2 linked regions of the Luteitalea sp. TBR-22 genome follow. The main gene of each other region encodes a partner of the protein of the gene in region 2 in a complex. Links are inferred from orthologs where the notes say so. Each region holds a gene or a part of one and is shown on either strand. Other genes may lie near its edges.

Region 1 (4,234 bases), 2.8 Mb from region 2 along the record:
CCTCAAGATCGCGCTCGATCACATCGACGCGGTGATCGCGCTGATCCGCGCTGCCAAGAGCCCGGGCGAGGCCCGCGAAGGCCTGATGTCCAGCTTCGGGCTGTCGCAGCTACAGGCGCAGGCCATTCTCGACATGCAGCTCCAGCGCCTCACCGGCCTCGAGCGGCAGAAGATCCTCGACGAGCTCGCGGAGTTGATCAAGGAGATCGAGCGGCTGCGTGCCATCCTCGGCAGCGAACGGCTGGTGATGGAGATCGTCATCAACGAGCTGAAGGATGCCCGTGACCGCTTCGGCGACGCGCGGCGGACGCAGCTGGTCGAGGACACCAGCGACATCGACATCCTCGACCTGATCGCCGACGAGGACATCGCGATCACGGTGAGCCACAAGGGCTACATCAAGCGCACGTCGCTCGACGAGTACCGGTTCCAGGGCCGCGGCGGCGCCGGCACGATCGGCATGCGCCTGCCCGACGACGACTACGTGCACCACCTGTTCGTGGCGTCGACGCACGCGTACCTGATCGTCTTCTCGGACCGCGGTCGCGCCTACTGGCTGCGCGTCCACGAGATCCCGGAGGCCGGCCGCGATGCGCGCGGCAAGTCGATCGCGAACCTGGTGCAGATGACGGCCGGCGAGAAGGTCGCCGACGTCGTCGCGGTGCGCGAGTTCCCGTCGGAAGAGGGCCAGCGCTTCGTGGTGATGGGCACGCGCCGCGGCGTCATCAAGAAGACCGACCTCAAGGCGTACTCGAACCCGCGCGCCGGCGGCATCATCGCGATGGGCGTCGAGGACGACGACGAGGTGATCGCGGTGCAGCTGTCGACCGGCACGCAGCAGGTGTTCATCGGCACCCGCGGTGGCACGGCAATCCGCTTCCCCGAGTCGCGCGTGCGGGCGATGGGCCGGACGGCCTACGGCGTGCGCGGCATCTCGTTGCGCGAGGGCGACGAGGTCGTGGCCATGGAGGTGGTGTCGGAGTCGGGCGCCATGCTCACCGTGACGGCCAACGGGTACGGCAAGCGGACGCCGCTCAGCGAGTACCGCATCACGGGTCGCGGCGGCGTCGGGATCCGCAACATCCAGCCGTCGGACCGCAACGGCCCGGTGGTCGGCGTCACGCACGTCGAGGACGACAACCAGGTCCTCATCATCACCAAGGACGGCATGGTGATCCGGATGGCGGTGGCGCCGTTGCGGCCCATCGGCCGCAACACGCAGGGCGTGCGCCTCATCCGCCTCGACGAGGGGGACCGCGTCGAAGCGCTGGCCCGGCTCGACATCGCGGAGGTCGCTGCTGACACGTCCGAGGTGGTGGCGCCGCTCGAGACCGAGGGCGCCGTCGAGGAGCCGCTCGACGAGCCGATCGAGGATGTCGTCGACGAGTCCGACGACGCCGACGACACGGACGGCGAGGCCTGAGGTCGTCACGCACGTAGCGAGACCGCCGACCTGAAGGTCGGCGGCTACGCCACTCCATCTCGCAGGCGCTCCATCTCGTAGGCGCCGACCTTCAGGTCGGCGCACCGCGCCTAGACCGGCTGCAGGCGCGCGTACTTGGCGATCAGCTTCTTGGTGCCCACCGTCTGGAAGTACACGGTGAGCTTCATGTCGTCGCCCTTGCCGTCCACTTCCTTGACCGTGCCGACGCCGAACTGCGCGTGGCGAACCTTCTGCCCCGCCTTCGGCCGGGATCCGTCGCTCGACTGGTCCTCGTCCTCGTACTTGTACGTGGTCGCCGGCGCCTCCTCACGCGCCGGCGTCCGGCGTCCGTACGGGTTCGGCCGCGATTCGTAGGCAGCGCGGCCGCCGTACGACGAGGTGCCGAACGAGCGGGCGCGCGTGTACGACGGGGTCTCCAGCACCAGTTCCTTCGGGATCTCGTCGAGGAAGCGTGAGGGCTCGGTCGCCTGGTACTCGCCGAAGACGCGTCGGCGCGCGGCGCTGGTGAGCAGCAGGCGCGACTGCGCCCTGGTCATGCCCACGTAGCAGAGCCGGCGCTCCTCCTCGATCTGCTCCTGGTCCTCCCCTGCCCGGCTGTGCGGGAAGAGGCCCTCTTCCATGCCGGCGAGGGCGACGACCGGGAACTCCAGGCCCTTGGCGGCGTGCATGGTCATCAGCCACACGCGCGCGCTGTTGGACCCCTGCGACTCGTCGGCTTCCGACAGCAACGACAGGCGATCGACGAAGCCGCCGATCGACGCGTCGGCCTCCCGCTCCTCGTACTCGCGCGCGGTCGAGACGAATTCGGCGAGGTTGTTGATGCGGCTCTCCGCTTCCTCGGTGTTCTCCTCACGCAGCGCCTTGAGGTAGCCCGATTGATCGAGCATCTTGCCGATCAGCGTCGACACCGGCTCGTGCTTCGCGATGCCGACCAGGGCGTCGATCAACTCGACGAACTGCTTGAGCGCGTTGTGGGCGCGACCTGGCAGGGTGCGGGACGCAATCAGGTGCGTCGCCCTGGCCCAGAGCGACTGCGACGCCGCGACCTCGAACAGGCCGGCCGCCATCATCGGCGGCGCGCTGCCGCCCGCGCCGGGGTCGTCGCGCTCGAGCGCGTCCATCACCGACTTGCCGATGCCGCGCGCCGGCACGTTCACCACGCGCCTGAAGCTCACATCGTCGTGCGGGTTGATGATCAGCTTCAGGTACGAGAGCGCGTCCTTCACTTCCTTGCGCTCGTAGAAGCGGACGCCGCCGATGATGCGGTACGGCGTGCCGTCGCGCATCAACTGATCTTCCAGCGCGCGCGACTGCGAGTTGAGGCGATACAGGATGGCGACGGTCGCGTCGCGCCGCGCGGTCACCTCCTTGCGCAGCTCGCGCGCGATGAACGACGCCTCCTCGAGCTCGTCCTCGCCGCGGAAGTACGTGATCAGGTCGCCCCGGCCCTGCTCGGTCCAGAGGCGCTTCTCCTTGCGGTCCGCGTTGTTGGCGATCACCGCCGACGCCGCGTCGAGGATGTTCTGGGTCGAGCGGTAGTTGCGCTCGAGGCGGACGGTCGCGGCCTCGGGGAAGTCCTGCTCGAAGTCGAGGATGTTGCGCAGGTCGGCGCCGCGCCACTTGTAGATGGACTGGTCGGGATCGCCGACGACGGCGAGGTTGTGCCGGGCCCCCACCAGGTGCTTGATCAGCAGGTACTGCGGCCTGTTGGTGTCCTGGTACTCGTCGATCATCACGTACCGGAACTGCCGCTGGTACTTCGAGCGCACGCCCTCGTGCTCGAACAGCTCCACGGTCTTGAGGAGCAGGTCGTCGAAGTCGAGCGCGTTGGCTCGCTCGAGGGCCTTCACGTAGCCGTCGTAGATCTTCGCGATCTGCTCGTCGCGGTAGGAGCCGTTGCCGACCTTGTCGGGGGCCTCCATGCGGTTCTTCGCCTGGCTGATGCGCCCGAGCACCTGGCGCGGCTGGATCAACTTGTCGTCGATCTGCAACTCGCGCATCACCTGCTTGACCGCGACCTGCTGGTCGCTGCTGTCGTAGATCACGAAGTCGCGCGACAGGCCGATGGCCGGCGCCTCGCGCCGCAGCAGCCGTGCACACAGCGAGTGGAACGTCGACACCCACACGTCGCGTGCGTCGGCGCCGATCAGCTTCCCGACCCGCTCCCGCATCTCCTCGGCAGCCTTGTTGGTGAAGGTGACCGCCAGCACCTCGAACGGCCGGGCGAGCCCGCTGCCGATCAGGTACGCGATGCGATAGGCGATGACGCGCGTCTTCCCAGAGCCCGCCCCGGCCAGGATCAGCAGCGGTCCGTCGGTGTGCAGGACGGCGTCGCGCTGCTCGGGGTTGAGGGAGGAGAGGAAATCCTCGCCGGCAGTCGGCAGTCGGCGGTCGGCAGTCATTGTCTCAGCGCGACCAGAAGCGCCCTGTGCGTTCGTGTGACTCATTGACGGAGGACTCGAGGCCGAGAGTGCGCCAGGCGTGGCTGTAGCGTCGTTGCAGTTTCTGCACGATCACTTCAGGAACCTCGATTATACCGTCGCCACGCTCGAAGCACCGTCTGGCCCTTGCCGTGCAATGCCCGCCGTGTGCACCCACGCTCATTCAGGGACCTCGAGGTGTGGCAACTCTCGAAGGAGTTGGCCAAGTGCGTGTACCACGCCACCCTCACCTACCCCTACATGCATCGCATCGAGATCGGCTCACAGATGCGGAGAGCATCCGTGTCGGTCGCCTCGAACATCGCAGAGGGATACCGACAGAGATCCCGGCATGCCTATGCCCGGTATC
Region 2 (7,383 bases):
CCGGGGATCGCGCGCGTCATCTACCCGGGCCTGCCCGATCATCCCGATCACGCGGTTGCGGTCAGGCAGATGCGTGGCTTCGGCGGCATGGTGACGATCGACCTGGCGGGCGGGTTCGAGGCGGCGGCGCGGTTCTTCGATCGCGTGCAGGTGTTCAAGCGCGCCACCAGCCTCGGCGGCGTGGAGAGCCTGTGCGGGCTGCCCGTGCTCACCTCGCAGTACGGCTGGAGCGACGAGCAGCTGGCGCGCGCCGACGTGACGCGGGGGATGGTGCGGCTGTCGGTGGGGCTGGAGTCGCTCGACGACCTGATTGCCGACGTCGATCAGGCCCTGGCAATCTGAAATTTGAAATTCCAAATTCTGGAGCGCCGGCTGCGCCGTGCGCGGCGAAGGCCGGAGGCCAAGCCGCCGAGAATTTCAAATTTCGAATTTCAAATTGCGGTCAGTGGGTCGGCACGAGCGCCGTGCTGGTCTTCTCGTCCTTCTTCGCCGCCGCCGTGTCGTGGATGAACTGATCGGCCATCCCGGCAATCACGCGGTTGATCTCCTTCGGCGTGCGTGCGCCGTGGCGCGCCGCGAAGGCCTCGAGCGGCACCACGGCCTTGGCCATCGCCCGGTGGCCGCCGGCGCTGCCCAGCTCGCCGAAGTACTTGCGCACGAACTCCCCGGCGTTGCGTGAGTAGCCCAGGTTGCGGACCGACAGCACCAGGGCGTCGTTGACGACGCCGGTGACGAAGGTCCACTTGGTCTCCTCGAGCTGCAGGAAGAAGTCCGCGGTGTAGGTGATGAAGTCCTCGCGCGGGACGGCGCCGAGGCTGGCGAAGAACAGGTCGCCCCGCAGCTCGCTGTCCGACAGGCCCTTGACCACCGTCTGCAGGCGCTCGAGCGTGATGTCGGCGCCTTCCATCTTGCGGATCAGCGCCGCATCGGCCAGCGGGTAGAGGTACGTGAAGGCGTCGAGGTCCTGCCGGTTGGTGTGGCGCGCGAAGAACAGCGTGTCGGACTTGATCGCGTAGAGCATCGCGGTGGCGACGCGCTCGGACACGTTCATGTCGACGGCCCGGAGGTGTTCGGTGAGGATGGTGCTGGTCGAGCCGTAGTCGGCGCGGATGTCCTTGAAGACCGCCGAGTACCCGGGTTGCTCGGGGTGGTGATCCACCACCAGGTCCACGTGGGGGAGGTGCCCACCGAAGTAGTGCGGTTGCACGTCCACCGTGGCCACGCGGTCGAAGCTGGCGAACTGCTCGGCCGTGACCTTCTCGACCTGGATGTCGAGCAGGTGGGCCATCCGGACGTTCTCGGGGCGACTCACGCCGTGCACGGCGCCGATGATGGCCGTCGTCTTGGTCCGCCGCAGCAGGTTGCGCAACGCCAGGCCGCTGGCCATGGCGTCGGGGTCCGGCTCGTTGTGCAGGAGGATCAGGACGCGGTCGGCGTCGGCGAAGTAGCGTTGGTACTGCAGGACCCTGGCGCGGGTGACGCTGCGTTCGAGCTCGGCGTGCAGTTGCGGGGCGAGCAGTTCGGCGAGCGTGAGGGTGAAGATGTCGGGGAAGGCGGCCTTGGCCTCGTCGGCCCGCCTGGTCGAGGGCCCGGTCGACACCACGTAGGTGAGCGTGCCCCCCGCATCCCGCACGGCCCCGATCAGCCGCTTGAGGCTCTTGCGCCCCGTGTCCTCGACGATGACGCAGGTGCTCGGGCTGAGGTCGACCTTGACGTAGGAGTCGCACCGACTGCAGTCGGTCACCGTCACCTTCAGCCCCTCCTCGGCGAGGCGCCGCGCCAGTGGGCGGCTCTCGACCAGGAACTCGAGGTCGAAGGTCGGACTGAGCACCCCATGCAGGGTGCGCATCACGAGCTCGTTCTGACAGACGGCCAGGGCCTTCATTTGACGTGGGTGGGGGCCTGCCTCGGGGCAGCCCCCACGAGCCAAACCACGATTATACTCTTCCGACGATCGGCAGGAGGCTCCCGGTTCTTGAAGTACACTGACCGGCACCCCCACGGAGGTTGGCATGACGACACGTTTCGTCACGGCGGCAGCTCTCTCGCTCTGGGCGCTCGCGGTTCCCTGCCGCGCCCAGCCGGCATTCCGGTCCGGCGTGGACACGGTCCGGCTCGGCGTGGCGGTGGTCGACAAGGCCGGCCAGGCCGTGGCGACGCTGGACCGGGCCGATTTCTCCATCCTCGAGGATGGTCGGCCCCAGGATCTCCAGCTGTTCACGCCTGCCGGGGCGGCCGACACCGAGCGTCCCCCGCTGCACATCGGGCTGCTGTTCGACACCTCCGGCAGCATGTCGGCCGACCTGTCGATGGCCCGGACCGCGGCCGTCAGGTTCTGCAACATGCTGCCGCGCGCCGAGGACATCACCCTGGTGGACTTCGACACCGAGGTGCGCGTGGCGCGCTTCGGCCAGGCCGATTTCCCGCGCTTCGTGGAGCGGTTGCGCAACCGCAAGCCTGACGGCTGGACCGCCTTGTACGATGCGCTCGGCGTCTACCTCGACGGCACCTCGTTCCAGGCCGGCGAGAAGGTGCTGGTCGCCTTCACCGATGGCGGTGACACGCGCAGCGTCATGTCCTATTCCGACGCCCTGACCGCGCTCAAGGCTGCCGACGTCACGGTCTACGTGGTCGGTTTCCTGGAGAACCAGGGTGCGCGCGAGAAGCTCGAGCAGCGGATGCGGTTGCAGGCGCTGGCCGAGGCGACCGGCGGGCTGGCCTTCTTCCCCGGGACCAAGAAGGACATCGACGTGGCCTACGAACAGGTGCTCGCCGACGTCAACGGCCGCTACCTGCTTGGCTACGTCTCGAGCAACCAGGCCAACGACGGGCGTTGGCGCAAGCTCGAGGTGCGCTTGAACCGCACCGACCTCAAGGCGGCCAAGATCCGCTCCCGGAAGGGCTACTTCGCGGTGCTGCGCCCGGAAGAGGCGCAGGCGGCGCGGCCGTAGCGCTTCGACTCGCAGGAGGCAGGCCCGAAGCCCTGCCTCCTGCTCGCTCAGGGCGAGCCCTGCGGCTGCGCCGCGTGTCTCGTAAGCGTCACTTGCGTCGGATGTTACCGACGAAAGTCGGTGGGGATGGTACGATCCGCGGGATACGCATCCGTCCTGCACCCATGCCCTCCACGTACGATCGATTCCAGCTGGTCTCGTCCTTCGAACTCCGGGGCGACCAGCCGCGGGCAATCGACGAGCTGGTGGCGGGGCTGGAACGCGGCGACCCCTGCCAGACGCTGCTGGGGGTCACCGGGTCGGGCAAGACGTTCACCATGGCCCATGCGATCGCCCGGGTGAACCGCCCGGCGCTGGTCATGGTGCACAACAAGACCCTGGCGGCGCAGCTCTATCAGGAGTTCAAGCGCTTCTTCCCGCACAACGCCGTCGAGTACTTCGTCTCCTACTACGACTACTACCAGCCCGAGGCCTACATGCCGGCCACGGACTCGTACATCGAGAAGGAAGCGATCATCAACGACGAGATCGACCGCATGCGGCTCTCGGCGACGCGGTCGCTGTTCGAGCGACGCGACGTCATCATCGTGTCCAGCGTGTCGTGCATCTACGGCCTCGGCTCGCCGGAGGCGTATTACGGGCTGATGCTGCCCCTCGAGCGCGGGCAGGCGATCGGCCGCGACCAGATCCTGCGCAAGCTGGTCGAGATCCAGTACGAGCGCAACGACGCCGACTTCGCGCGCGGCACCTTCCGCGTCCGCGGCGACGTCATCGAGGTGTACCCCTCGTACGAGGAGCAGGCGGTCCGCATCGAGCTGTTCGGCGACGAGATCGACGAGCTCTCGACCATCGACCCGCTCACCGGCGGCACGCTCCGTCGTCACGACAAGGTGGCCATCTACCCCAAGAGCCACTTCGTGACGTCGCGCGACCGCACCAAGACGGCGATCGAGACGATCAAGGCCGAACTGGTCGAGCGCCGGACGCAGCTCGAGCAGGAAGGCCGCCTGCTCGAGGCGCAGCGGCTGCACCAGCGGACGATGTTCGACCTGGCGATGATGCAGGAGATCGGCTACTGCCACGGCATCGAGAACTACGCCCGGCACCTGACCGGTCGCCCGCCCGGCGCGCCGCCGCCGACGCTGCTCGACTACCTGCCGCCCGACGCGCTGACGATCATCGACGAGAGCCACCAGACGATCCCGCAGATCCGCGGCATGTACGCCGGTGACCGCTCGCGCAAGGAAGTGCTCGTCGAGTACGGGTTCCGGTTGCCGTCGGCGATGGACAACCGTCCCCTCAACTTCGACGAGTGGAAGGCGCGGGTCGGCCAGCAGCTGTTCGTGAGCGCGACGCCGGGCGCCTACGAGCTCACGATGTCGGGCGGCGTGGTGGTGGAGCAGATCGTGCGGCCGACGGGGCTGCTCGATCCCGAGATCGACATCCGTCCGGTGCGCGGGCAGGTGGACGACCTGCTCGGCGAGATCCGCGCGCGGGTCGAGCAGGGCGAGCGCGTGCTGGTGACCACGCTCACCAAGCGGATGGCCGAGGACCTGACGCAGTACTACCACGAGCTCGGGGTCCGCGTGCGCTACCTGCACAGCGACATCGACACGCTCGAGCGCATCGAGATCCTGCGCGACCTGCGCCGTGGCACCTTCGACGTGCTGGTGGGCATCAACCTGCTGCGCGAGGGCCTCGACCTCCCCGAGGTGTCGCTGGTGGCGGTGCTCGACGCCGACAAGGAAGGCTTCCTGCGCTCGAGCGGCTCGCTGATCCAGACCGTCGGCCGCGCCGCCCGCAACGTCAAGGGACGCGCCATCTTCTACGCCGACGCGATGACCGACTCGATGAAGCGCTGCATCGAGGAGACGGGCCGTCGCCGCGAGGTGCAGCAGGCCTACAACGAGCAGCACGGCATCACGCCGACCAGCGTGCGCCGGGCCATCGACGAGGGCATGGGCGCGGTGGAGGAGCACGACTACCTGACCGTGCCGGTGGCGCCGTCGCCGGCGCTGGCGTTCAGGTCCGAGGGCGAGCTGGCGTCGCACCTCGCGCGGCTCGAGGCCGAGATGCGGGCCGCCGCCGCGAACCTGGAGTTCGAGAAGGCCGCTGCGCTCCGCGACCAGATCAAGACCCTGCGCCAGCCCGGGTTGGCGCTGGCCGGCGTGGAGGCGCCCGGGGCCTGAGCGTCGCGCGACGCCCTGCCACGACTCACCGATGCAATTGATCCTCACCGGCTGGGCCAAGAAGGCCGTCCTGGAGGTCCAGGAGTACGTCAAGCTGTGCGTGGCGCTGGCGCGAGCGGCGACCAGCCGACCCTTCTACTGGCGGGACGTGGTGGAGCAACTCGACGCGATCGGCGTCGGGTCGCTCACCGTCGTGCTGCTGACCGGTGGCTTCACCGGGGCGGTCCTGGCCCTCCAGTCGGGCATGACCCTCGACCAGTTCGGCGCCCGCTCGGTGGTCGGGCGGCTGATCAGCGCGTCGATGATCAAGGAACTCGGCCCGGTGCTGACGGCGCTGATGGTCACCGGACGCGTCGGCTCGGGCATCGCCGCCGAACTCGGCTCGATGGCGGTGACCGACCAGTTGAACGCCCTGCGCGCGCTGGGCACCGACCCGGTGCGCAAGCTGGCGCTGCCACGCGTGCTGGCCGGCGTCGTGATGGTGCCGATCCTGACGGTGATCTCGGACTTCGTCGGCATCGTCGGCGCGTGGATCATCACGGTGACGCAGCTGCGGGTCGCCTCCAGCGTGTACTGGAACTCCGTCGTGGTCGCCCTCTACATCGAGGACATCTGGATGGGGCTCATCAAGCCGGTGTTCCTCGGCTTCGCGCTGGTGAGCATCGCCTGCTTCGTCGGCATGCGCACGACGGGCGGCACGCAGGGCGTCGGGCGCAGCACCACGCAGGCGGTGGTCGCCGGGTCGGTCGCCGTGCTGGTGCTCGACTTCATCATCACCAAGTTCCTCATCTCGACCCTCTACTGATCATGGGCACGCCGACCCCCCTCGAAACGCGCCTGTCGCGGGTCAAGACGCCCGGTGAACCGGTCATCGTCTTCGAACGCGTCTTCCTCGCGTTCGGCGACAACGTCATCCTGAAGGACATCAGCTTCGAGCTGCGCGCCGGGTACTCGAAGATCTTCCTGGGCGCCAGCGGCGCCGGCAAGAGCACCATCCTCAAGCTGATCCTCGGCCTGCTCAAGCCGCAGGCCGGCAAGATCTGGGTCAACGGCGTCCGCGTCGACACGCTCAGCGAGTCCGACATGATGAAGGTGCGCGACGACGTCGGGATGGTGTTCCAGGAAGGGGCCCTGTTCGACTCCCTGTCGGTGCGCGAGAACGTCGGCTACAAGCTGTACGAGGAGAGCGACATGCCCCTCGATCAGGTGCACCGACGCGTCGAGGAGGTGCTCGGCTGGGTCGAGCTCGAGGAGCACATCGACAAGATGCCCTCGCAGCTCTCCGGCGGGCAGCGCCGGCGCGTGGCCATCGCCCGGGCGATGACGTTCCAGCCGCGCATCCTGCTGTACGACGAGCCCACCACGGGCCTCGACCCGATCACCTCCATCACGATCGACGACGAGATCGTCAAGCTGCGCGACATCGAGGGCGTGAGTTCGCTGGTGGTGACCCACCAGTTGCGCGACGCGTTCTGGGTGGCCGAGAAGATGGCGGTCCGCGGCCCCGACGGCAAGGTCCAGATCGTGCCGGCCACGCCCGAGAAGCTGGCCCAGACCGAGTTCGTGATGCTCCGCGAGGGGCTGATCCACTTCGAGGGCACGGCGAGCGAACTGCGCGCCACGGGCGATCCCTACCTCGAGCTTTTCCTGAGCTGACACATGCCACGCACACGTACCCTCGCCTGGTCCCAGCTGAAGATCGGCATCCTCGCCGTCGCGGCGTTCGTCCTCGCGACGATGCTGATCTTCGCCGTCGGCGGTGACGCCGGCATCTTCTCCGGCAAGTTCCACCTCAAGACGCGCTTCCCGAACGCGGGCGGCCTGGCCTCGGGATCGGTGGTCCGGCTCGCCGGCGTCAACGTCGGCGCGGTCGACGACGTGTACTTCGACGGCGCGGTGGTCGAAGTGGTGCTGCGGATCAGGCCGGAGGTCGCCAACAAGATCACCGACCGCTCGGTGGCGCAGATCGGGTCGGTGAGCCTGCTGGGCGAGGGCGCGGTGGACATCTCGGCGTCGAGCGAAGGCGTGCCGCTGAAGGACTGGGCCTACATCCGCTCCTCCAAGACACCCGGGCAGATCGCCGACGTCGCCGAGAACGCCACGCAGACACTGGCGCAGGCGACGGCGCTCATCGAGGACATCCGGGCTGGCAAGGGCACCGTCGGCAAGCTGTTCACGCAGGACGAGCTGTACCTGCAGCTGAACGCCGTCGTGAAGGCCACCGACGACGTGGTGTCGGCCAT

The links.
Region 1: the proteins of uvrB (region 2) and TBR22_RS00025 are in contact, whole or in part, in a crystal structure (PDB 7EGT), measured with the Thermus thermophilus proteins. The link is inferred for Luteitalea sp. TBR-22 from one-to-one orthologs. Residues at the interface, in WP_096411307.1 of Thermus thermophilus: Glu23, Leu25, Arg26, Asp27, Gly28, Glu29, Arg30, Phe31, Arg55, Glu326, Asp327, Phe328, Glu379, Ser382, Gln383, His398, Gly400, Arg401; in WP_096412145.1 of Thermus thermophilus: His654, Arg656, Phe657, Gln666, Asp668, Glu669, Lys680, Arg681, Leu682, Ser683, Lys685, Tyr686, Ala687.

Annotation. Positions count from the first base shown.
Region 1 is NZ_AP024452.1:6,753-10,986, forward strand. What follows is about bases 1,191-4,234. They hold TBR22_RS00025 (ATP-dependent helicase), read right to left. Parts: upstream 3,847-4,234; coding sequence 1,534-3,846; downstream 1,191-1,533. Other genes in these bases: gyrA (DNA gyrase subunit A), read left to right, coding at 1,191-1,423; TBR22_RS00030 (four helix bundle protein), read left to right, coding at 4,033-4,234. In the rest of the region: more of gyrA, read left to right, coding at 1-1,190. UniProt on the Escherichia coli protein: A helicase with DNA-dependent ATPase activity. Unwinds DNA duplexes with 3'-5' polarity. Translocates on single-stranded DNA with 3'-5' polarity. Initiates unwinding more efficiently from a nicked substrate than double-stranded DNA.
Region 2 is NZ_AP024452.1:2,770,523-2,777,905, forward strand. Bases 2,735-5,627 are described here. They hold uvrB (excinuclease ABC subunit UvrB), read left to right. Parts: upstream 2,735-3,115; coding sequence 3,116-5,140; downstream 5,141-5,627. Other genes in these bases: TBR22_RS11335 (VWA domain-containing protein), read left to right, coding at 2,735-2,951; TBR22_RS11345 (ABC transporter permease), read left to right, coding at 5,172-5,627. Also shown: TBR22_RS11325 (PLP-dependent aspartate aminotransferase family protein), read left to right, coding at 1-342; TBR22_RS11330 (bifunctional oligoribonuclease/PAP phosphatase NrnA), read right to left, coding at 443-1,849; more of TBR22_RS11335, read left to right, coding at 2,013-2,734; more of TBR22_RS11345, read left to right, coding at 5,628-5,945; TBR22_RS11350 (ABC transporter ATP-binding protein), read left to right, coding at 5,948-6,796; TBR22_RS11355 (MlaD family protein), read left to right, coding at 6,800-7,383. UniProt on the Escherichia coli protein: The UvrABC repair system catalyzes the recognition and processing of DNA lesions. A damage recognition complex composed of 2 UvrA and 2 UvrB subunits scans DNA for abnormalities.